2 regions of the Duganella violaceipulchra genome follow, and region 2 is predicted to be linked to the other one. Evidence: predicted binding sites of a transcription regulator. Region 2 holds the regulator's gene; the other holds the start of a gene.
What was found. Region 2 encodes NrdR, which represses ribonucleotide reductase genes. Its sites were predicted from a motif close to CACNANATNTNGTG; they were not measured.

Region 1: KVP70_RS04850 (ribonucleoside-diphosphate reductase subunit alpha) is a predicted target of NrdR. The motif match lies at 4,778-4,791, and genes of this name have one in related genera.

Annotation. Positions count from the first base shown of each region.
Region 1 is NZ_JAHTGR010000002.1:419,711-430,121, forward strand. Features, by position in the region: gene KVP70_RS04825 (cytochrome C assembly family protein) at 1-569, shown strand, start outside; gene KVP70_RS04830 (PP0621 family protein) at 566-841, shown strand; gene KVP70_RS04835 (sensor histidine kinase) at 852-2,534, shown strand; gene KVP70_RS04840 (sigma-54-dependent transcriptional regulator) at 2,547-4,064, shown strand; gene ampD (1,6-anhydro-N-acetylmuramyl-L-alanine amidase AmpD) at 4,061-4,687, shown strand; gene KVP70_RS04850 (ribonucleoside-diphosphate reductase subunit alpha) at 4,966-7,920, shown strand; gene KVP70_RS04855 (ribonucleotide-diphosphate reductase subunit beta) at 8,000-9,115, shown strand; gene KVP70_RS04860 (heparinase II/III domain-containing protein) at 9,179-10,411, opposite strand, start outside.
Region 2 is NZ_JAHTGR010000019.1:81,937-92,347, forward strand. Features, by position in the region: gene KVP70_RS27505 (PilW family protein) at 1-584, opposite strand, end outside; gene pilV (type IV pilus modification protein PilV) at 581-1,135, opposite strand; gene nrdR (transcriptional regulator NrdR) at 1,241-1,711, opposite strand; gene glyA (serine hydroxymethyltransferase) at 1,768-3,015, opposite strand; ZMP/ZTP riboswitch at 3,113-3,238, opposite strand; gene KVP70_RS27525 (SDR family oxidoreductase) at 3,403-4,152, shown strand; gene ybgC (tol-pal system-associated acyl-CoA thioesterase) at 4,330-4,743, shown strand; gene tolQ (protein TolQ) at 4,752-5,444, shown strand; gene KVP70_RS27540 (ExbD/TolR family protein) at 5,460-5,897, shown strand; gene tolA (cell envelope integrity protein TolA) at 5,946-6,830, shown strand; gene tolB (Tol-Pal system beta propeller repeat protein TolB) at 6,830-8,104, shown strand; gene pal (peptidoglycan-associated lipoprotein Pal) at 8,134-8,664, shown strand; gene ybgF (tol-pal system protein YbgF) at 8,772-9,527, shown strand; tRNA gene KVP70_RS27565 (tRNA-Lys) at 9,585-9,660, shown strand; tRNA gene KVP70_RS27570 (tRNA-Lys) at 9,690-9,765, shown strand; partial or broken gene KVP70_RS27575 (transposase) at 9,993-10,201, shown strand; gene KVP70_RS27580 (ABC transporter permease) at 10,364-10,411, shown strand, end outside.

The sequences.
Region 1 (10,411 bases), on a different contig from region 2:
GCCTGGACGGCATGCGCCGCCTGGTCATGCCGAACGCGGCGCTGGCGGCCGCGCTGCAGGTGGGTTTCCCCGGCAGCGTGATCCCGCTGGAGGACAAGTCGCCGCTGTTCGGCTGGCACATCGCCATCGCCACGCTGGCCTACAGCACGCTGACGGTGGCCGCCTTCCACGCGGTGCTGATGGCCTTGCAGGAAAAGCGCCTGCATGCCGGCACCGACAGCAAGAGCTTCATGTCCGGCGCGCTGGATCGCCTGCCGGCGCTGCTGACGATGGAAAAACTGTTGTTCCGCATGATAGGTATCGGCTTCGCTTTGCTCAGTCTGACGGTGTTATCGGGTATCGTGTTCTCCGAACAGCTGTTCGGCCAGGCCCTCAAGTGGGACCACAAGTCGGTGTTCACGCTGATGTCTTGGGTGCTGTTCGCCTCGCTGCTGGCGGGGCGCCGCTTCCGCGGCTGGCGCGGCAAGACCGCGCTGAGCTTCACCCTGGCCGGTTTCGCCACCTTGTTGCTGGCCTACGTCGGCAGTCGTTTTGTGTTTGAAGTGGTTTTGCATAAGGGTTGGGCATGAGCCGTATTATCTTTTGGTTGGCCTTGGTGTTCCTGGTGATCTTCGCCGTCCGCAGCAAGATCCGCGAGGCGCAGAAGCGCCACCAGCAGCAGTTCCGCGAGCCGCAGCAGCCTGCCGGCGGCGGCGCGCGCGCCAGTGAAAAGGTCGTGGCCGAGGCCGAGACCATGCTGCAGTGCGCCCATTGCGGCATCTTCTATCCGGCATCGGAATCCGTGCAGGCGCGCGGCCGCGACTATTGCAGCGCGGCCCACGCCACGCTGCCGGCCGCATAAGGCATAGCGCGTGATCGCGCGCCTGCAAGCCCTGTCGGCCGAATCGCGCGCAACCTTCTGGCGTTCGTTGCAGACGCTCAACGCGACCCGGGTGGTGATCGCGCTGGTGCTGCTGGTCTACCTCAGCTTCGACAACCACGGCCTGCGCGCCTCCGGCCCCTATCTCTACCTGCAGATCTGCCTGATCTACCTCGGCCTGGCGATCGTGTTCGCGCTGACGGCGGTCTACTGGCAGCGCCGCTTCCTGTTGCAGCTGCTGTCGCAGATCGCCTGCGACCTGGCCATCATCTCGCTGCTGTACATGGCCGGCGGCGGCTTGCGCAGCGGCCTGGCCATCCTCTATCTGTTCCCGCTGGCCGGTTCGGCCATCCTGGCGCCGTTGATGCTGTCGCTGTTCTGCGCCGCGCTGGTGGCGCTGTTCATGCTGGCCGAATCGACCTGGCGGGTGTTCATGATGGAGGGCGACCAGCCCTATCTGCAGGCGGGCCTGTTCGGCGCGGCCTTCTTCGCCGCGGTGTTGGTGGTCAACCGCATGGCGGCCAAGTTGATCGGCCAGGAGGAACTGGCGATCCAGCGCGGCGTCGAGATCGGCGTGCAGCAGGCCGTCAACCGGCTGGTGATGGCCAACGTCGGCGACGGCATCCTGGTGGTCGATCCCGACGGCCAGGTGTTCGCCGGCAATCCGGCGGCGCAGCAGATGCTGGGCATGGTCGGCCCCGAGATGAAGTTCCACCTGTCGGCCGCCGCCGCGCTGGCGCCGCTGGCGCAAGCCTATGCCGAGTGGCGCGCCGACGCCGCGCGCAGCACCTCCTACGTCACCATCAAGCCATACGCCGAGGCGGCGCTGCAGGACGTGACGGCCGCCTGGAGCGCGCGCCGCGACCTGGCCGCGCATCTGAAGGTGCGCTTCGCGGCGGTCAACACGGCCGGCCTGGGCACCGAGCGCTGCGTGATCTTCTTGCAGGACGTGACCGGCATCGAAAACCAGGCGCAGCAACTGAAGCTGGCGTCGATGGGGCGGCTCACCGCCAGCATCGCGCACGAGGTGCGCAATCCGCTGTCGGCCATCGGCCACGCCACCGCGCTGCTGGGCGAGGACCTCGACAGCACGGTCCACCTGCGGCTGCTGAAGATCGTCGGCGACAACGTGGCGCGGGTCAACCGCATGGTCGAGGACATCCTGCAGTTGTCGCGCAAGGTGCAGCCGCACAGCGAGCCGCTGGCGCTGGACGTCTTCCTGGCCGAACTGAAAACCGAATTCATCGAGACCCACGGCCTGACGCCGGACATCATCGGCGCCTCGGCGCCGGCCGGCACGCTGGTGCGCTTCGACGCGCTGCACCTGCGCGAGGTGGTGCTCAACCTGCTCAACAACGCGGTGCGCTACGCCAGCGGCGGGCCGGACTCGATCCGCATGGAGCTGGTGAGCGACAAGGCGCACAGGATGGAACTGCACGTGCAGGACGACGGCCCCGGCATCTCGCCCGAGGTGCGCGCCCACCTGTTTGAGCCGTTTTACACCACATCCAGCAAGGGCACGGGGCTGGGACTATATCTGGCGCGCGAATTGTGTTTGAATAACGAGGCGCGGCTGGACTACGAATATCGTTTTGATATCAAAGCCAGCCCCGATGGGACTCCCCGCTCGCGCGGGCGATTTGTAATCACCTTCGCCCATCCGGCGCAGACGTAGAAAGGCTGTTCGATGAGTGCTAGAGGTTCCCAACGCGCGCCCCGCGTGCTGGTGGTCGACGACGAGGCCGACCTGCGCGAGCTGCTGGAACTGACCCTGCTGAAAATGGGCCTGGACGTCGACAGCGCCGCCACGCTGGCGCAGGCGCGCGGCCTGTTGGCCACGCCGGAACGCGAGTACCAGCTGGTGCTGACCGACATGCGCCTGCCCGACGGCCTGGGGCTGGAGCTGGTGCGCGAAGTGAGCGCCGCCTACAAGAACACGCCGATCGCGGTGGTGACGGCCTTCGGCAGCGCTGACAACGCCGTCATCGCGCTCAAGGCCGGCGCCTTCGACTACATCTCCAAGCCGGTGGCGCTGGACCAGCTGCGGGTGATGGTGCAGTCGGCGCTGCGGCTGAACGCCGAGCCGCCGCCGGGCGAAGCGCCCAGCGCCGAACCGGCGGCCAGCCGGCTGAAGGGCGAATCGGCCGTGATCCAGGCGCTGCGCGCGCAGATCGCGCGGCTGGCGCGCTCGATGGCGCCGATCGCCATCAACGGCGAATCGGGCAGCGGCAAGGAACTGGCCGCGCGCGAGATCCACGCCCAGAGTTCGCGCAACGGCAAGCCCTTCATCGCCGTCAACTGCGGCGCCATTCCGGAGGCGCTGATGGAGGCCGAGTTCTTCGGCTACCGCAAGGGCGCCTTCACCGGCGCGGCCGATGAGCGGGACGGCTTCTTCCAGGCGGCCAACGGCGGCACCCTGATGCTCGACGAGGTGGCCGACCTGCCGCTGGCGATGCAGGTCAAGCTGCTGCGGGCGATCCAGGAGCGGCGCGTGCGCAAGATCGGCGCCACCGCCGAGGAGCCGGTCGACGTGCGTATTATTAGTGCGACCCACAAGAACCTGGCGCAGTGCGTGGAGCAGGGCAGCTTCCGCCAGGATCTGTTCTACCGCCTGAACGTGATTGAACTGAGCCTGCCGCCGCTGCGCGAACGGCTCGACGACCTGGCCGTGCTGACCGGCGCCATCCTGGACCGGCTGGGCACCTTCGAACACCAGGTGCGGCTGGGCGAGGGTGTGCTCGATGCGCTGCGCGGCTACTCCTTTCCCGGCAATGTGCGTGAGCTGGAAAACATCCTGGAGCGGGCGCTGGCCTTCGCCAACGACGGCGTGATCGAGGTGGCCGACCTGGCGCTGAAGGGCGCGCGCATGGTTGAAGCGAGCGTGCCGCTGCCGACGCCGGCGCTGCCGCTGTCGACTTGGAACCTGGCCGCCACCGAGGCCGCCGCGCTGGGCGTGGCGCCTTTGCCGTCGCCGCCGCCGGCCGAGCCGGCGCCGCCCGCCACTGGTACGCTGCCGTTGCCGCACCTGGACGCGCTGCCCAGCAGCCTGCCGGACTACCTGAACCAGGTCGAGCGCGACATCATCCTGCGGGCGCTGGCGCAGACCCAGTTCAACCGCACCCAGGCCGCCCAGCTGCTGGGCATCAGCTTCCGCCAGCTGCGCTACCAGATGCAGAAGCTGAACATCCAGGAGCCGGAGGCGTGACGCCGCCGGCACTGGGCGCGGACGGCTGGTGGCTGCCGGCGCTGCGCTACGACAGTCCGCATGCCGACTGCCGTCCCGACCCGGCCGACATCACGCTGCTGGTGATCCACAACATCTCGCTGCCGGGCGGGCGTTTCGGCGGTCCGCACGTGTCCGACCTGTTCAGCGGCCGCTTGGACTATAATACTGACCCCTCGTTCGCCGACCTGCGGGGGTTGAAAGTGTCGAGCCATTTTTTCATCCGCCGTGACGGCCGCGTGGTGCAGTATGTTTCTGCCAACGAACGGGCCTGGCACGCGGGGCTGTCGTCGTTCCGGGGACGGCAGAAGTGCAACGATTATTCGATCGGCGTGGAGCTGGAGGGCACCGACGACAGCGGCTACGAGCCGGCCCAGTACCAGGCGCTGGCGGCGCTGACGCTGGCGCTGCAAACGCGCTATCCGCTGACCGATGTGCAGGGCCATGAACACATCGCGCCGGGCCGGAAAACCGATCCGGGACCGTTGTTTGATTGGGAATGTTATCGGAAAAGCTGGCAGGCCCTGCTTAATCAAAAGGCAGCGGAAGAGCTCGCGTTAGTGGGCGCTAGCGCCGGACTACGCTTTGCAAAAGGGCTTCCGTAAAGTCAACAGAAAAATTGCCCTTTAAGGCAAAATTTCCACTTGTCTTACCCTGACCTGACCACTACAATCAGTGTATCGATTCACACCAATCACTAGATATAGTAGTTCTCATGACACTGGTTCTTAAACTATTTACAAGCCGACAAGGCCAGTTCACCACCCATTTTATTGCAGTTTAACCAGCCAGGCAGGTTTTGGCCGGTCGCTTCATTTTGGCCTTTTTTCATACAACATTACGTCGCGCAGCACTGACTGCACGCTGTTATCGGGGAGCTTAAATGCAATCTACTCAAGACATCACCATCAATCCAGCGCTGGTACCAGCAGCCGCTGCGAGCACCGCCAGCAGCCCGGTCACGGCCGCCAGCGACCTCGGTGACTACCGCATCATCCGCCGTAACGGCGCGGTCGTCGCGTTTGAACCGTCGAAAATCGCCATCGCCGTGACCAAGGCCTTTTTGGCCGTTAACGGCGGCCAGGGCGCAGCTTCGGCGCGCGTGCGCGAATTGGTAGAACAGCTGACCGCCAGCGTGGTCACCGCGCTGGTGCGCCGCCAGCCATCGGGCGGCACCTTCCACATCGAAGACGTGCAAGACCAGGTTGAACTGGCGCTGATGCGCTCCGGCGAACACGATGTCGCCCGCGCCTACGTGCTGTATCGCGCCAAGCATATGGAAGAGCGCCGCGCCGCCAAGGAAGCGCAAGGCGCCTCCGCCGCGATCGACGCGCCGCAGATCCACGTGGTTGAAAACGGCGAGCGCAAGCTGCTGGACATGAGCCGCGTCACCGGTTTGATCAACGCCGCCTGCATCGGCCTGGAAAAGCACGTCGACGCCGACGCCATCCTGGCCGAGACGCTGAAGAACCTGTACGACGGCGTTCCGGTCGAAGAGCTGCACAAGTCCGCCATCCTGGCCGCCCGCGCGCTGATGGAAAAAGACCCGGCCTACTCGCAAGTGACGGCCCGCATCCTGCTGCACACGATCCGCAAGGAAGTCTTCGGCAAGGAAGTCGCGCAGGGCGCCGCCGCCGCCGAATACGTGAGCTACTTCCCGCAATACATCGCCAAGGGCATCGCCAACGAACTGCTGGACGTCAAACTGGCCGAGTTCGATCTGGCCCGCCTGGCCAAGGCGCTGGTCGCCGACCGCGACCTGCAGTTCGGCTACATCGGCCTGCAAACCCTGTACGACCGCTACTTCCTGCACGTGCGCGAAGTCCGCATCGAGATGCCGCAGGCGTTCTACATGCGCGTCGCCATGGGCCTGGCCCTGAACGAAAGCGACCGCGAAGCGCGCGCCATCGAGTTCTACAACCTGCTGTCGACCTTCGACTTCATGTCGTCGACCCCGACCTTGTTCAACTCGGGCACCCTGCGTTCGCAGCTGTCGTCGTGCTACCTGACCACCGTGTCGGACGACCTGGAAGGCATCTACGACGCCATCAAGGAAAACGCCCTGCTGGCCAAGTTCGCCGGCGGCCTGGGTAACGACTGGACCCCGGTGCGCGCACTGGGCGCCCACATCAAGGGCACCAACGGCAAGTCGCAAGGCGTGGTGCCGTTCCTGAAAGTGGTCAACGACACCGCCGTCGCGGTCAACCAGGGCGGCAAGCGCAAGGGCGCGGTCTGCGCCTACCTGGAAACCTGGCACATGGACATCGAAGAGTTCCTGGACCTGCGCAAGAACACCGGCGACGACCGCCGCCGCACCCACGACATGAACACCGCCAACTGGATTCCGGACATGTTCATGAAGCGCGTGATGGAAAAAGGCGACTGGACCCTGTTCTCGCCATCGGACACCCCTGACCTGCACGACCTGGTCGGCAAGGCCTTCGAAAAAGCCTACCTGGGCTACGAAGCCAAGGCCGCCGCCGGCGAAATCCGCGTGTTCAAGAAGATCGCCGCGCTGGACCTGTGGCGCAAGATGCTGTCGATGCTGTTCGAAACCGGCCACCCATGGATCACCTTCAAGGACCCATGCAACATCCGTTCGCCACAGTCGCACGTCGGCATGGTCCACAGCTCCAACCTGTGCACCGAGATCACGCTCAACACCGGTCCTGACGAAATCGCCGTCTGCAACCTGGGTTCGGTCAACATGCCGGCCCATATGAAAGAGGGCAAGCTCGATCACGTCAAGCTGAAGAAGACCATCCGCACCGCGATGCGCATGCTCGACAATGTGATCGACATCAATTACTACGCCGTCGACAAAGCGCGCAACGCTAATATGCGTCACCGTCCGGTGGGCCTGGGCGTGATGGGCTTCCAGGACTGCCTGCACATGATGCGCATTCCGTTCTCGTCGAACGAAGCCGTGTCCTTCGCCGACACCTCGATGGAAGCGGTGTGCTACTACGCCTACCTGGCCTCGACCGAACTGGCCGAAGAACGCGGCCACTATCAGTCGTACAAAGGCTCGCTGTGGGATCGCGGCATCCTGCCGCAGGATTCGATCAAGCTGCTGGCCGACGAACGCGGCGGCTACCTGGAGCAGGATACCTCGGCCGCCATGGACTGGACCCCGGTGCGCGACCGCATCAAGAAGTTCGGCATGCGTAACTCGAACTGCGTGGCGATCGCTCCGACCGCGACCATTTCGAATATCATTGGCGTGTCGGCCTGCATCGAACCGACCTTCCAGAACCTGTATGTGAAGTCCAACCTGTCGGGCGAGTTCACCGAGATCAACGCCTACCTGGTGCGCGACCTGAAGGCGCGCGACCTGTGGGACGAGGTGATGATCTCCGACCTGAAGTACTTCGACGGTTCGCTGGCCAAGATCGACCGCATCCCGCAAGACCTGCGTGACATTTATGCAACCGCGTTCGAAGTGTCGCCGACCTGGCTGGTGGAAGCCGCATCGCGCCGCCAGAAGTGGATCGACCAGGCGCAGTCGCTGAACATCTACATGGCCGGCGCGTCGGGCAAGAAGCTGGACGAGACCTACAAGCTGGCATGGCTGCGTGGCCTGAAAACCACCTACTACCTGCGCACCATCGCCGCCACCCACACGGAGAAATCGACCTCCAAGACCGGCGCGCTGAACGCGGTGGCGGTGGACGGCGGCATGTCGGCCAGCGCCATGTCGGCGGCCGGTCCGGCGACGGCGGCCCTGGCCGGTTCGGCGGCATCGGCATCGTCGGTGGCGCAAGCCGAAGCCGACGGCGCGGCCTGCTACCTGCGTCCGGGCGACGACGGCTTCGAGGAATGCGAAGCTTGCCAGTAAAAACGTACTAATATAGAGAGTGAACCGTCCCGGCCCGTCCGGGCGGTTCTTTTTACACCGAATTCAGAAGGAAACCACCATGTCGCTGTCCTGGGACGAAGAGGCCGCATCGGCCGCACCGCAAGCTGTCAATCAAGCCGCACTGGCCACCGGCGAAGCCAACGCCGAGCAAGTCGCGCGTCGCGTCAATGCCGACGACAAGCGCATCATCAACGGCAAAACCGACGTCAACCAGCTGGTGCCGTTCAAGTACAAGTGGGCGTGGGACAAATACCTGGCCGGCTGCGCCAACCACTGGATGCCGCAGGAAGTGAACATGCAGCGCGATATCGAGCTGTGGAAGAACCCCAACGGCCTGACCGAGGACGAGCGTCGTCTGGTCAAGCGCAACCTGGGCTTCTTCGTCACCGCCGACTCGCTGGCCGCCAACAACATCGTGCTGGGCACCTACCGCCACATCACCGCCCCCGAGTGCCGCCAGTACCTGCTGCGCCAGGCGTTCGAAGAGGCGATCCACACCCACGCCTACCAGTACATCGTCGAGTCGCTGGGCCTGGACGAGGGCGAGATCTTCAACGCCTACAACGAAGTGAAGTCGATCCGCGACAAGGACGAGTTCCTGATCCCGTTCATCAACACGTTGACCGACCCGGCCTTCACCACCGGCACCGTGCACAACGACCAGCAGCTGCTGAAGTCGCTGATCGTGTTCGCCTGCCTGATGGAAGGCCTGTTCTTCTACGTCGGCTTCACCCAGATCCTGGCGCTGGGCCGCCAGAACAAGATGATGGGCGCCGCCGAGCAGTACCAGTACATCCTGCGCGACGAGTCGATGCATTGCAACTTCGGCATCGATCTGATCAACACGATCAAGATGGAAAACCCGCTGCTGTGGACGCCTGCGTTCAAGGAAGAGATCAAGCAGCTGTTCCTGCAGGCCGTGGACCTGGAGTACGCCTACGCCGAAGACACCATGCCACGCGGCGTGCTGGGCCTGAACGCCACCATGTTCAAGGGCTACCTGCGCTTCATCGCCAACCGCCGCGCCACCCAGATCGGCCTGGAGACGTTGTTCGAGCAGGAAGACAACCCGTTCCCATGGATGAGCGAGATGATCGACCTGAAGAAGGAACGCAACTTCTTCGAGACCCGCGTCATCGAATACCAGACCGGCGGCGCGCTGAACTGGGATTAAACGCCCGATGGCTGCCAGCCATCAAAAAACGGACTCCTCGGAGTCCGTTTTTTTTATGCGCGCTTAGAAGTTCAGCGTGACGACCCCCTCGCCGCTGCTGTGCAGCGTGGCGCTGCCGTCGCTGGTTTCCGTCAGCTGGAAGCGGGTGCCGCCGGCCACCGTGGTGGTCAGCAGGGCAAAGGCCGCATCCGGCTTCAGGCCGGTGGCCAGGATGGACGGCTGGCTCAGGTCGGCCACGAAGGACAAGCTGGCCGCCGGCGCGCTGTTGCGGTTGAACAGGATCACGGTGCTGGTGCCCAGCCGCACGGCTTCGGTGTCGCTATCTGCCACCAGACGCTGGGCGGACGGCATGGCGGACAGGCCGCTGCCATTGTCGTTGTCGGCCACGCCGATGACATGCAGGAAGTATTGCGGTACATTGGCCTGCGAAGCGGGGCCGCCGACCTCCAGTCGCCAGGCGCCATAGTCAGCCTTGGCGATATTGAATTTATCGGCCTCCGCAAGCGGCGCATAGTTACGCCAGACGGCGCTGCCGGAACTCATGTCGCGTACGGTGAAGCGGCAATCGTTCGCCACGCCACCGTCGCCTCCCGTCATCACTTGCTTGACTTGCGGACAACTGGCCGAGGTCCCTCCCACCTTTAGCACCGTCGCATTTTCCGGCAGCAGCGTCTCGATGGTGGCCATGCCGCCTTGGTTGCGGACTGTGACTTGCCGCGCCGCGCCGTCGGCAAAGGCCAGCCGGTACCTGCCGCTGAGCTGGTCCGTTGCGCCGACCGCAGCGGCCGGTTCGTTCGTCATGTGCAGCAGGAAGGTGGTTTCCAGCCCGCTCGTGGCAGGACGCACGGTGTCGAACACCAACGTGACAGGAGCGCCCCAGAATGGGCTGGAAGGCAGGAAGATCAGGCTGCGCAGGAAGCCGTTGGCCTGATCCAGCTTCACGCTCGAATATGCCTTGCTGGCATTGCCGCGCACATAGGTGTAGCGTGGGTCGTACTCGTAGTTGACGATGCCGTCCTGGTAGTTGATGCCGCCGGGCTGAATGTCGCCCAGCGTCGGGTACATCGTTTCCCGGGTCGGATACCACTGGCCGCCGTCGTTGCTATGTGTGATGTTGTTGCGCGTGAACTGTTCCTCCGGCTTGAAGACGGTGATCGTGTTGTGGGCGATGGTACGGATCGTGTAGTTATAACGGTGCGGCGTATTGTATTTGTCGTAAGCCCCCGAATCGAGCAGAAGCGGCGCCTTATAGTACAAGCTAAAACTGTTCTGGTCGAAGTGCTGGTGATTGTCGCT
Region 2 (10,411 bases):
GTATCGAGCCCATAAAGCACCTGGAAGGAATCGACGCCGCGCACGATGGCGTCCGCGCCCCAGCCGGAAGCGCCACGGTATTTGCAGCGCAGTTCGGCCTCGCCGGCGCCGTCGTCGGCGACATAGAAGATGCTCCAGCCGCGTGCATCGGCCGCGTCGGGAACGGCGACGCCGAAGCCGGCGCAGTTGAGGCTGGAACCATCGCCGTTGCCACCCACGCCCGAACCGGAAAAGCGCAGGGCCAGCACGTCGCTGCCGTGCGCCACGGCCGGCAAGGTCGCGGCGATATCCGCGCCGCCCCGGCTGATGCTGCGCGCGTCCAGTCCGGCAATGGATGCCGGCGCATCAGCTTCCAGCGCCACCGGCGCGGCAGTGCTATCCCAGTTGACATAGGCGCCTTGCCGTATCGCCCGCGCCATGATGTCGAGCGAATGGCGGCCACCGTCGTTGAGGCCGGCGTTCTGGCTGTGATTGCGGTAATTGCTGCCGGCCGACAGCAGCAAGCCGCTGGCCAACAAAGTCACGATCAGACCCAGCGCCACGGCGATGGCGAACTCAACGACGGTCCATCCGCGCGCGCTCATCGCGTCGCTCCAACCATCATGGCGACGGCCGGCGCGTAGCCGCCGCCCACATCCTTGCGCAGCGTGCCGTCCGGATTCTTGCCGCGCCATCCGACCTTGACCACCACCGGCGCGCCAGCAGCGCCGCCGCAAGTCCAGGCCAGCTTGCCGCTGCCGTCACGACAAACCAGTATGCGGCCCGCAGGCAGGTACTGGCCGACTTGAATTTTCGCCTCATACAGATCGAACATCGCCAACTGCGCGCTGTCGCACGCGCCGCCATAGCACAGGGCCGATGGCGCCGGCGGATCGGGTTCGGCCAGTGCATCGTAGTCCAGCATCAGATAGGGATTGGCGCCATCGGCCAGGTGCATTTGCGTGGCGTTGGCGCGCATGCGTTCGGCCAGACCGGCCGCCACGTAAGTCGCCTGCGACAACAGACTCGCCTGATGCCGCATGCGCAGGGCCGCCAGCTGCATCGCCACGCCGCCGACGATGCCAACCGCCAGCAACAGCACGGCGATCAGGATCTCCAGCAACGTAAAGCCACGCATATAGGCGCGTGTGCGCATGGCACACCTCCGCAAGTCGACAAGGACAGTGCTAGAAGTTAGCAGCGACTACTGCAGAGGATATGAGGTGTATCAAAGGTGCGCCAGCCGTAGGCCGACAAGAAACTAAGCCTTGCGTGGCTTGCGTTCCTGCCCGACTTCGGCAATCGCGTCCTGGAACTCGGCCAGGTCTTCGAAGTTTTTGTAGACCGATGCAAACCGGATATACGCGATCTTGTCGAGGCGCTTCAGTTCCTGCATCACCAGCTCGCCGATGTAGCCGGTGTCGACTTCGCGCTGGCCGCTGGTCAGCAGCTTTTCTTCGATCGACAGGATCGCCGCGTCCACGGCGGGCGCCGCCACGGGGCGCTTGCGCAAGGCCAGCGTCAGGCTGCCGCGCAGCTTGGCGGCCGCATACTCGGTGCGGCTGCCGTTCTTCTTGACCACATACGGCATCACCAGTTCGATGCGCTCATACGTGGTAAATCGTTTATCGCATTTTCCGCAGCGCCGGCGCCGGCGTATGGAATCCCCTTCCTCGGATACACGCGTATCGAGAACCTGGGTATCTTCATGCTGGCAAAACGGACATTTCATATTGGCGCTATTCGGTGACACGACACCGGCACAAGCCGGCGTCGCGGTACTACAGATTACTTGGCGTAGACAGGGAACTTGTCCGCCAGAACCTTCACGGCCGCTTTCACGCGGTCGATGGTCGCGGCGTCGTGCGGGTTGTCCAGCACGTCGGCGATCAGGTTGCCGACTTGTTCGGCTTCCGCTTCCTTGAAACCACGGGTGGTGAAGGCAGGCGAACCCAGGCGGATGCCGGAAGTCACGAATGGCTTCTGCGGATCGTTAGGGATGCCGTTCTTATTGCAGGTCATGTGCGCCGCACCCAGGATCGCTTCCGCTTCCTTGCCGGTCAGGTTCTTCGGACGCAGGTCCACCAGCATCACGTGCGACTCGGTGCCGCCGGAAACGATGCGCAGGCCGCGCTTGATCAGGGTCTTGGCCAGCACGTCGGCGTTGATGACGACTTGCTGCTGGTAAGCCTTGAACTCAGGCGTCAGCGCTTCCTTGAACGCCACTGCCTTGCCGGCGATGACGTGCATCAGCGGGCCGCCCTGGATGCCTGGGAAGATCGCCGAGTTGATGATCTTCTCGTGCTCGGCCTTCATCAGGATGATGCCGCCGCGTGGGCCGCGCAGCGATTTGTGCGTGGTCGAGGTGACGAAGTCGGCGTGCGGCACCGGATTAGGATACAGGCCGGCGGCGATCAGGCCGGCGTAGTGCGCCATGTCGACCATGAAGTAAGCGCCAACGGCTTTGGCGACGGCAGCGAAACGCTCGAAGTCGATCTTTTTCGAGAACGCCGAGGCGCCGGCGATGATCAGCTTAGGCTTATGTTCCTTGGCCAGCGCTTCCATGGCGACGTAGTCGATGTCTTCTTCGGCGGTCAGGCCGTAGGAGACGACGTTGAACCACTTGCCGGACATGTTCAGCGGCATGCCGTGGGTCAGGTGGCCGCCTTCGGCCAGCGACATGCCCATGATGGTGTCGCCTGGTTTCAGCACGGCGAAGAACACGCCCTGGTTGGCTTGCGAACCCGAGTTAGGTTGCACGTTGGCAGCTTCCGCGCCGAACAGCTGCTTGACGCGGTCGATCGCCAGTTGCTCGACGACGTCGACGTACTCGCAACCGCCGTAGTAGCGCTTGCCTGGGTAGCCTTCGGCGTATTTATTGGTCAGCTGCGAACCTTGCGCTTCCATGACGGCTGGCGAGGTGTAGTTCTCCGAGGCGATCAGTTCGATGTGATCGTGCTGACGGGTGTTTTCTTTTTGAATTGCGCCGAACAATTCCGGGTCGACGTTGGCGAGGGTGTGATCTTTTGCGAACATGTAAAAACTCCAAATGAATTGAGTAACTTGTTACTGGCAGGTGGATCGAATGAGGGAAGCCGATAGCGGACAGGCAGCCTCTTCGTGCATTTCCATCGATGGCTGCCCAGGCGAACGGCTGATGAAATCTCACGTTTCCCGGTGGATGCCCACCTTTCGCCGACCGGTCGCCACGCACCAAAATGGTGATGACCGAAGCTTTTCGCCAGTTACGTGAGACGTAATGGAAGCCTGATTGTAATTTATGCGCCAGCTTTGAGCAAGGAAATGATTGCTTAAAAGGCAATCTTATGCCGATTTTGATAGGAGAGATAAGCCATACTGCCATTTCGGCTACACTTGACCATCGTTTCCACACTCGCTTTTACTTAACTGCAAGGATAGATCATGATCGTCTTCATCACGGGCGCCACCGCCGGCTTCGGCGCGGCAATGGCCCGCACTTTCGTCCAGAACGGCCACAAGGTCCTGATCAGCGGCCGCCGCGCCGACCGCCTGCAGGCGCTGTCGGCCGAGCTGGGCGCGGCCGCCCACCCGGTCGTGCTGGATGTGACCGACAAGGCCTCGATCAAGGGCGCGCTGGACGGCTTGCCGGCCGAATGGGCGCAGATCGACGTGCTGATCAACAATGCCGGCCTGGCGCTGGGCGTCACGCCGGCGCATGAATCGTCGCTGGACGACTGGGACACCATGATCGCCACCAATTGCAGCGGCCTGGTCGCCATGACCCGCGCCGTGCTGCCTGCGATGGTGGCGCGCGGCAGCGGCACCATCATCAACCTCGGTTCGGCGGCCGGCGATACGCCTTATCCGGGTGGCAATGTGTACGGCGCCACCAAGGCCTTCGTCGAGCAGTTCACGCTGAACCTGCGCGCCGACCTGGTTGGCACCGGCGTGCGCGCCACCAACATCGCGCCCGGCCTGTGCGGCGGCACCGAATTCTCCAACGTCCGCCTGAAGGGCAACGACGCGGCCGCGGCCAAGGTCTACGAAGGCACCGAGCCGCTGACGCCGGAAGACATCGCCAACACCGCCTACTGGATCGCCACCCTGCCCGCCCACATCAACATCAACCGCATCGAAATGATGCCGACCTGCCAGGGCTACGGCCCGCTGACCATCAAGCGCAACCTGTAACTATTTGCACTGGCGAATCGCTTCAGCCCTGAAGCGATTCGTAAGCGGTTGTTACAAGCCTTGGCAAGTTGCCGGGAAAACGCTTTACTATCGCAAGTGCAATCTTTTGCGCGCAGTTCAACGACAACAATAAAATCGCGTAGAATGTTGCTCACTCTCACTAGTAGTCAAAATAACATGCCAGCAGAGTTTATCTGGAACGTACGGGTCTATTACGAAGACACCGACGCCGGCGGTATCGTCTATTACGCAAACTACCTCAAGTTCTTTGAGCGCGCCCGCACCGAATGGCTGCGCGCCATCCACGTCGAACAACATGCCCTGCTGCAGGAACACGACGCCATGTTCGTCGTCAAAAGCGTCAGCGCGGAGTATCATGCCCCTGCCAGGTTGGACGATGTACTAAAATTAACACTTAGTATCGAAAAGCTAGGCCGCGCCTCCATCCAGTTCGTGCAGCAAGCGTGGTGCGGCGAGCAGTTGCTGAACACCGCCCGAGTCAAGGTCGGCTGCGTCGGTTCGGACCTCAGTCCGCGCGCCGTGCCACCGTCGGTTGCAGAAAAAATGCGTAGCACCATTAAAACAGACTGAACCCATACATGAACGTCACCCAAGACCTCTCCTTCCTGTCTCTCATCACCAACGCCCACCTGATCGTGCAGTTGATCATGGCGCTGTTGTTCGTCATCTCGCTGACCAGCTGGACCTACATCTTCAGCAAGATGTTCGCGGTGCGCTCGGCGCGCCGCCTGACCATCGAATTCGAGAAAACCTTCTGGGCCGGCGGCAACCTGCATGCGCTGCACCAGAACGCCGGCAAGGACCGCGCCAACAACGGCCCGCTGGCGCGCATCTTCGAAGCCGGCATGGGTGAGTTCATCAAGAGCAAGGCCGCCTACACCGCCGCGCGCGAAAGCATGGACGCCGGCGCGGTGCTCGACGGCGCCCGTCGCGCCATGCGCGCCGCCTTCCAGCGTGAGATGGACGTGCTGGAATCGCACCTGGCCTTCCTGGCCTCGGTCGGTTCGGTGTCGCCGTACATCGGCCTGCTCGGCACCGTGTGGGGCATCATGAACGCCTTCCGCGGCCTGGCCAATGTGCAGCAGGCCACGCTGGCCGCGGTCGCCCCCGGCATCGCCGAAGCGCTGATCGCCACCGCCATCGGCCTGTTCGCGGCGATCCCCGCCGTGGTGGCGTACAACCGCTTCGCCCACGATATCGACCGCCTGGCGATCCGCTTCGAAAGCTTCGTCGAAGAGTTCTCCAACATCCTGCAACGTCAGTCGCGTTAAGAAGGCAGAGCAACCATGGCTTCCTCTTTTTCCAGCAGCATGCGCGGCGGCCGCGGCCGCAAGTTCAAGTCCGAGATCAACGTCGTGCCCTACATCGACGTGATGCTGGTGCTGCTGATTATTTTCATGGTCATGCCCTCGGCCAATGACCCGAGCGTGGTCGACCTGCCGAGCGCGGAACGCTCCACCAAACCGCCGAGCGACTATGTGCAAGTGATCATCAAGCCCAACGGCGCGCTGTCGATCGGCGTCAAGGGCAAGGGTGAAGAGGCGCCGGAAACCGCGCCCAACCGCGACGCGCTGGTCAAGAAGCTGCGCACCATCCACACCGACCATCCCGACTACCCTGTGCTGATCGCCGGCGACAAGGAAAGCAAGTACGACGACGTGATCCAGCTGATCTCGGAAGCGAAAAAGATGGGCATCACCCGGGTCGGCTTGTCCACCAAGTAAATCACAGTGCATACGATGAAACCCGCAACGGCAGGCGGCCCTTACAAAGTGCCGCGACAAAATGAAGGCTGGCGCTCGATCGCGCTGGCGGCGGCGATGCACGCCGTGCTGTTGCTGTTCCTGTGGGTGGGCGTCAGTTGGCAGAACAACGAGCCGACCACGGTGCAGGCAGAGATCTGGGACATGAAGGTGCAGGAAGCCGCGCCGGCGCCGCCACAGGTCAAGCCCGAGCCGGAACCGGAACCGGAACCGCCCCCGGTGGTCAAGACCGCCCCGCCGAAGCCGGTGGAGGCGCCGCCGACGCCGCAGGAACCGGACATCGCGCTGGAACGCCTGAAGGCGAAGAAAAAACTCGAGCAGGAAAAACTCGAAGCGGCCAAGGAAGCCAAGCTGAAGAAGGAAGCCGAAGAGAAGCAGGCCAAGCTCGACGCCAAGAAACTGGCCGACAAGAAGGAAGCCGAGCAGAAGCTGAAGGACGAGAAGGAACTGGCCGAAAAGGACAAGAAGAAAGCCGCGCTGGCCGACAAGGCCGCCAAGGAAAAAGCCGAGAAGGCCGACAAGGCGGTCCGCGACAAGGCCTTTGCCGCCGAGATGAGCCGCATCACCGGCAACGCCGCCAAGGGCAGCACCGGCAGCGCCGCCACCTCGACCGGCGGCAAGGTCGACGGCGGCTACCAGGCGGCGATCCGGGCCAAGATCAAGAGCAACCTGGTCTATGGCACGGTCGACGATACGCTCAGCGCCACCTACCAGATCACCCAACTGCCGACCGGTGAAATCATCGGCGTGCGCAAGATGAAGAGCAGCGGTTCTGCCGCTTACGATAGCGCGATTGAAAACGCGATTGCCAAATCGTCACCACTACCCAAGAAAAAAGATGGTACGGTAGAGCGCGAGTTTGTCGCCGATTTCAACATGAAGGATATGCACTGATGAGCAACATGAATAAACTGAACCAAGTGATCCTGTCCGCCACGCTGGCGCTGGCCGCCGGCGGCGCCTCGGCGCAGATGCGGATCGAGATCTCCGGCGTCGGCAGCAACCAGATCCCGGTCGCCGTGGCCGGCTTCGCCGACGAGAACATCGCCCCGCAACAGATATCCGCCATCATCAAGGCCGACCTGGAGCGCAGCGGCGCCTTCAAGCTGATCGACGCCGGCGTGATCACCAGCATGAGCAACATCGACTACGGCAACTGGAAATCCAAGGGCGCCGACGCACTGGTGGTCGGCACTGTGGCCAAGGCGGCCAGCGGCGACTACGAAGTGCGCTACAAGCTGTTCGACACCGTCAAGCAGAGCGAGCTGTCGCAGCTGAACGTGTCGCGCGCGCCGCAGTTCACCCGCCTGACCGCGCACAACATCGCCGACGACGTGTTCCTCAAGCTGACCGGCATCCGCGGCGCCTTCTCAACCCGCATCGCCTACGTGAAAGAATACGACAAGCGCCACTACGAGCTGCTGGTGGCCGACGCCGACGGCGACGGCGAGCAGATGGCGCTGCGCTCGAACGAGCCCATCATCTCGCCATCGTGGTCGCCGGACGGCACCAAGGTGGCCTATGTATCGTTTGAGCAGAAGAAGCCGGTGGTCTACGTGCAGAACCTGATCACCCGCGCACGCACCGTCATCGCCAACGAGAAAGGCAGCAACTCCTCGCCGGTGTGGGCGCAGACCGGCAACAAGCTGGCGGTGTCGCTGTCCAAGGATGGCCATACGCAGATCTACACCGTCAACGCCGACGGTGGCAACCTCAAGCGCGTCTCCAACAGCGCCGGCATCGACTCCGAAGCCAACTTCGCGCCGGACGGCAGCATCTACTTCATGAGCGACCGCAGCGGCGGCCCGCAGATCTACCGCATGAACGGCGACGGCGGCGACGCCAAGCGCGTCACCTTCACCGGCAACTACAACATCAGCCCGCGCGTGTCGGCCGACGGCAAGACGCTGGCCTACATCTCCCGCCGCGACGGCAACTACCAGCTGTACGTGATGGACCTGGCCAGCGGCCAGGAACAGCGGCTGTCCGACAGCACCGACGACCAGTACCCAAGCTTTGCCCCGAACGGCAAATACATCATGTACGCCACCCAGGCCGGAGGCCGCAAATCGCTGGCCGTGGTGTCGGTGGATGGACGTGTAAAACAACGCCTGACCACTCAGGCGGGCAACATCAAGGAGCCCACCTGGGGTCCATTCATGCAGTAATCTTTAGCCTTCATCACTAGGAGAATCAAATGCGTAAACTCAGCAGCTTAGCTTTTATCGTCACCACCGCCGCCATCCTGTCCGCTTGCTCGACTCCGGTCAAGATCGCTGAACCAGCGAAAGTGGAAGAGCGTCAAGTCGAACAGAAACCACAGCCGCAGCCGGACACCCGTACCGTCGCCCCGGTCGAAACCAAATCGCTCGATCCGCTGGACGATCCTAAAGGCGTGCTGGCCAACCGCAGCGTGTACTTCGACTTCGACAGCTACGTCGTGCGCGACGACGGCAAGCCAGTGGTGGAAAACCACTCCGCCTACCTGGCCAAGAACAAGGCCCGCTCGATCCTGATCCAAGGCAACACCGACGAACGCGGCGGCGCCGAATACAACCTGGCCCTGGGCCAGAAGCGCGCCGAAGCCGTGCGCAAGGCGATGACCACGCTGGGCGTGCCGGAGTCGCAAATCGAAGCCGTATCGCTGGGCAAGGAAAAGCCTAAAGCCTCCGGCTCGAACGAAGAAGCATGGGCGCAAAACCGTCGTGCAGACATCGTCTACAAGTAATACAAAGCACTACCCTTTTGCCGGGTCACAGGCATAATACGGGGCGGCGCGCGGGTAACACCGCGTCCCGCCCCGTTTCCTTTTAGATTTGTGTGAAAGCGCCCGACATGATAAAACTCTCCAAATCCGGCCTGAGCGCCGCCCTGCTGGCCGCGCTGACCTGGCTGCCGCTGCAAGCCCATGCCGGGCTGTTCGACGACGACGAAGCCCGCAAGGCCCTGCTGGACCTGCGTTCCAAGGTCGAAGCCCTGCGCGCCGAGCTGAACGCTCGTATCGACACCAAATCCGACAAATCAAGCACGCTGGACCTGGTCTCGCAAAACGAGATGACGCTGCAGGAAGTGGCCAAGCTGCGCGGCCAGATCGAAGTGCTGGGCAACGAGCTGTCCAACGCCCAAAAGCGCCAGAAAGACTTCTACGTCGACCTCGACACCCGCCTGCGCAAGCTGGAGCCGCGCGAAGTGACCATCGACGGCAAGACCGCCCAGGTCGACCCGAACGAGCAGCGCACCTACGAAGCGGCGTGGAAGACCTTCACCTCCGGCGACTACAAGGCGGCCGGCACGGCGTTCAGCGAGTTCGTGGCGCGCTATCCGGGTTCGAGCTACGCGGCCAACGCGCAGTACTACCTGGGCAGCTCCTACTACGCCCAGCGCGACTGCAAGGGCGCGATCACGGCCCAGCTGCTGGTGCTGAAGAACTACGCCGACAGCCCGAAGGCGCCGGAAGCCATGCTCAACATCGCCAGCTGCCAGGCCGAGCTGAAAGACAAGGCCGCCAAGAAGACCTTGCAGGACCTGATCAAGGCCTATCCTGACTCGGCGGCAGCGGTCACGGCAAAAGAACGCCTCCACGGCAAATAATTACCCGGGGGTATTTGACAGCAAGACTCATTACCCCCTATAATCTCGCTTCTTCGGGGGTCGTTAGCTCAGCTGGTAGAGCAGCGGACTTTTAATCCGTTGGTCGCAGGTTCGAATCCCGCACGGCCTACCACTCGAAGAAAACCAAGGTTTCATACCTTTGGGTCGTTAGCTCAGCTGGTAGAGCAGCGGACTTTTAATCCGTTGGTCGCAGGTTCGAATCCCGCACGGCCTACCAAGAATAATCAAGGAAGCCCACGAATTTCGGTTCGTGGGCTTTTTTGTTTCTGGTCGCTCTCTGGTCGCGTGCAAAAACGCCCACTCCTCCAACCTAAGATGGGAGGCCGTCAGAGCAACCATAATGACCATGCAGCGGTCGCTGATGTGCCGGACGGGGCGAACTTGTCAAATTAGCCCGCTTTTTTCGCATCGAATCTCCTTTCAAGTTGAGTGGATGGGCGTTGTCTGTCCGACGAAGGCATCGAGGACGCGATCTACGACAGCCAGGCGATACGCGGTTTCGTAGGTGTCGACCTTAATCGCGAGCGGCACCGGACGCGACGACGCTGTTGAAATTTCGCCGTCTGCTGGAAAAACACGAGCTCACACGCAAGATCTTCGAGACGATCAACGGGCATCTGGCGGCGCAAGGTTTGATGATGCGGGAAGGTACCCCTCCTGGCAAAAGCGGGGTATGCCGCGCATGCGTTTAAGCTCCTATGTGTTGTGCCGCACAGATCAGGCCAAGGCGTCGCGCCTAAACTGACACATAGCAACGCCAAGCTATTCGCGCACGTGGCGCGACCAGCTGACTCCACCCAAACTAAGCTGACACCATGATCAGGGTTCCTGCCAATCCGGTGCAAGCCGCCTCGCCCCGTTCG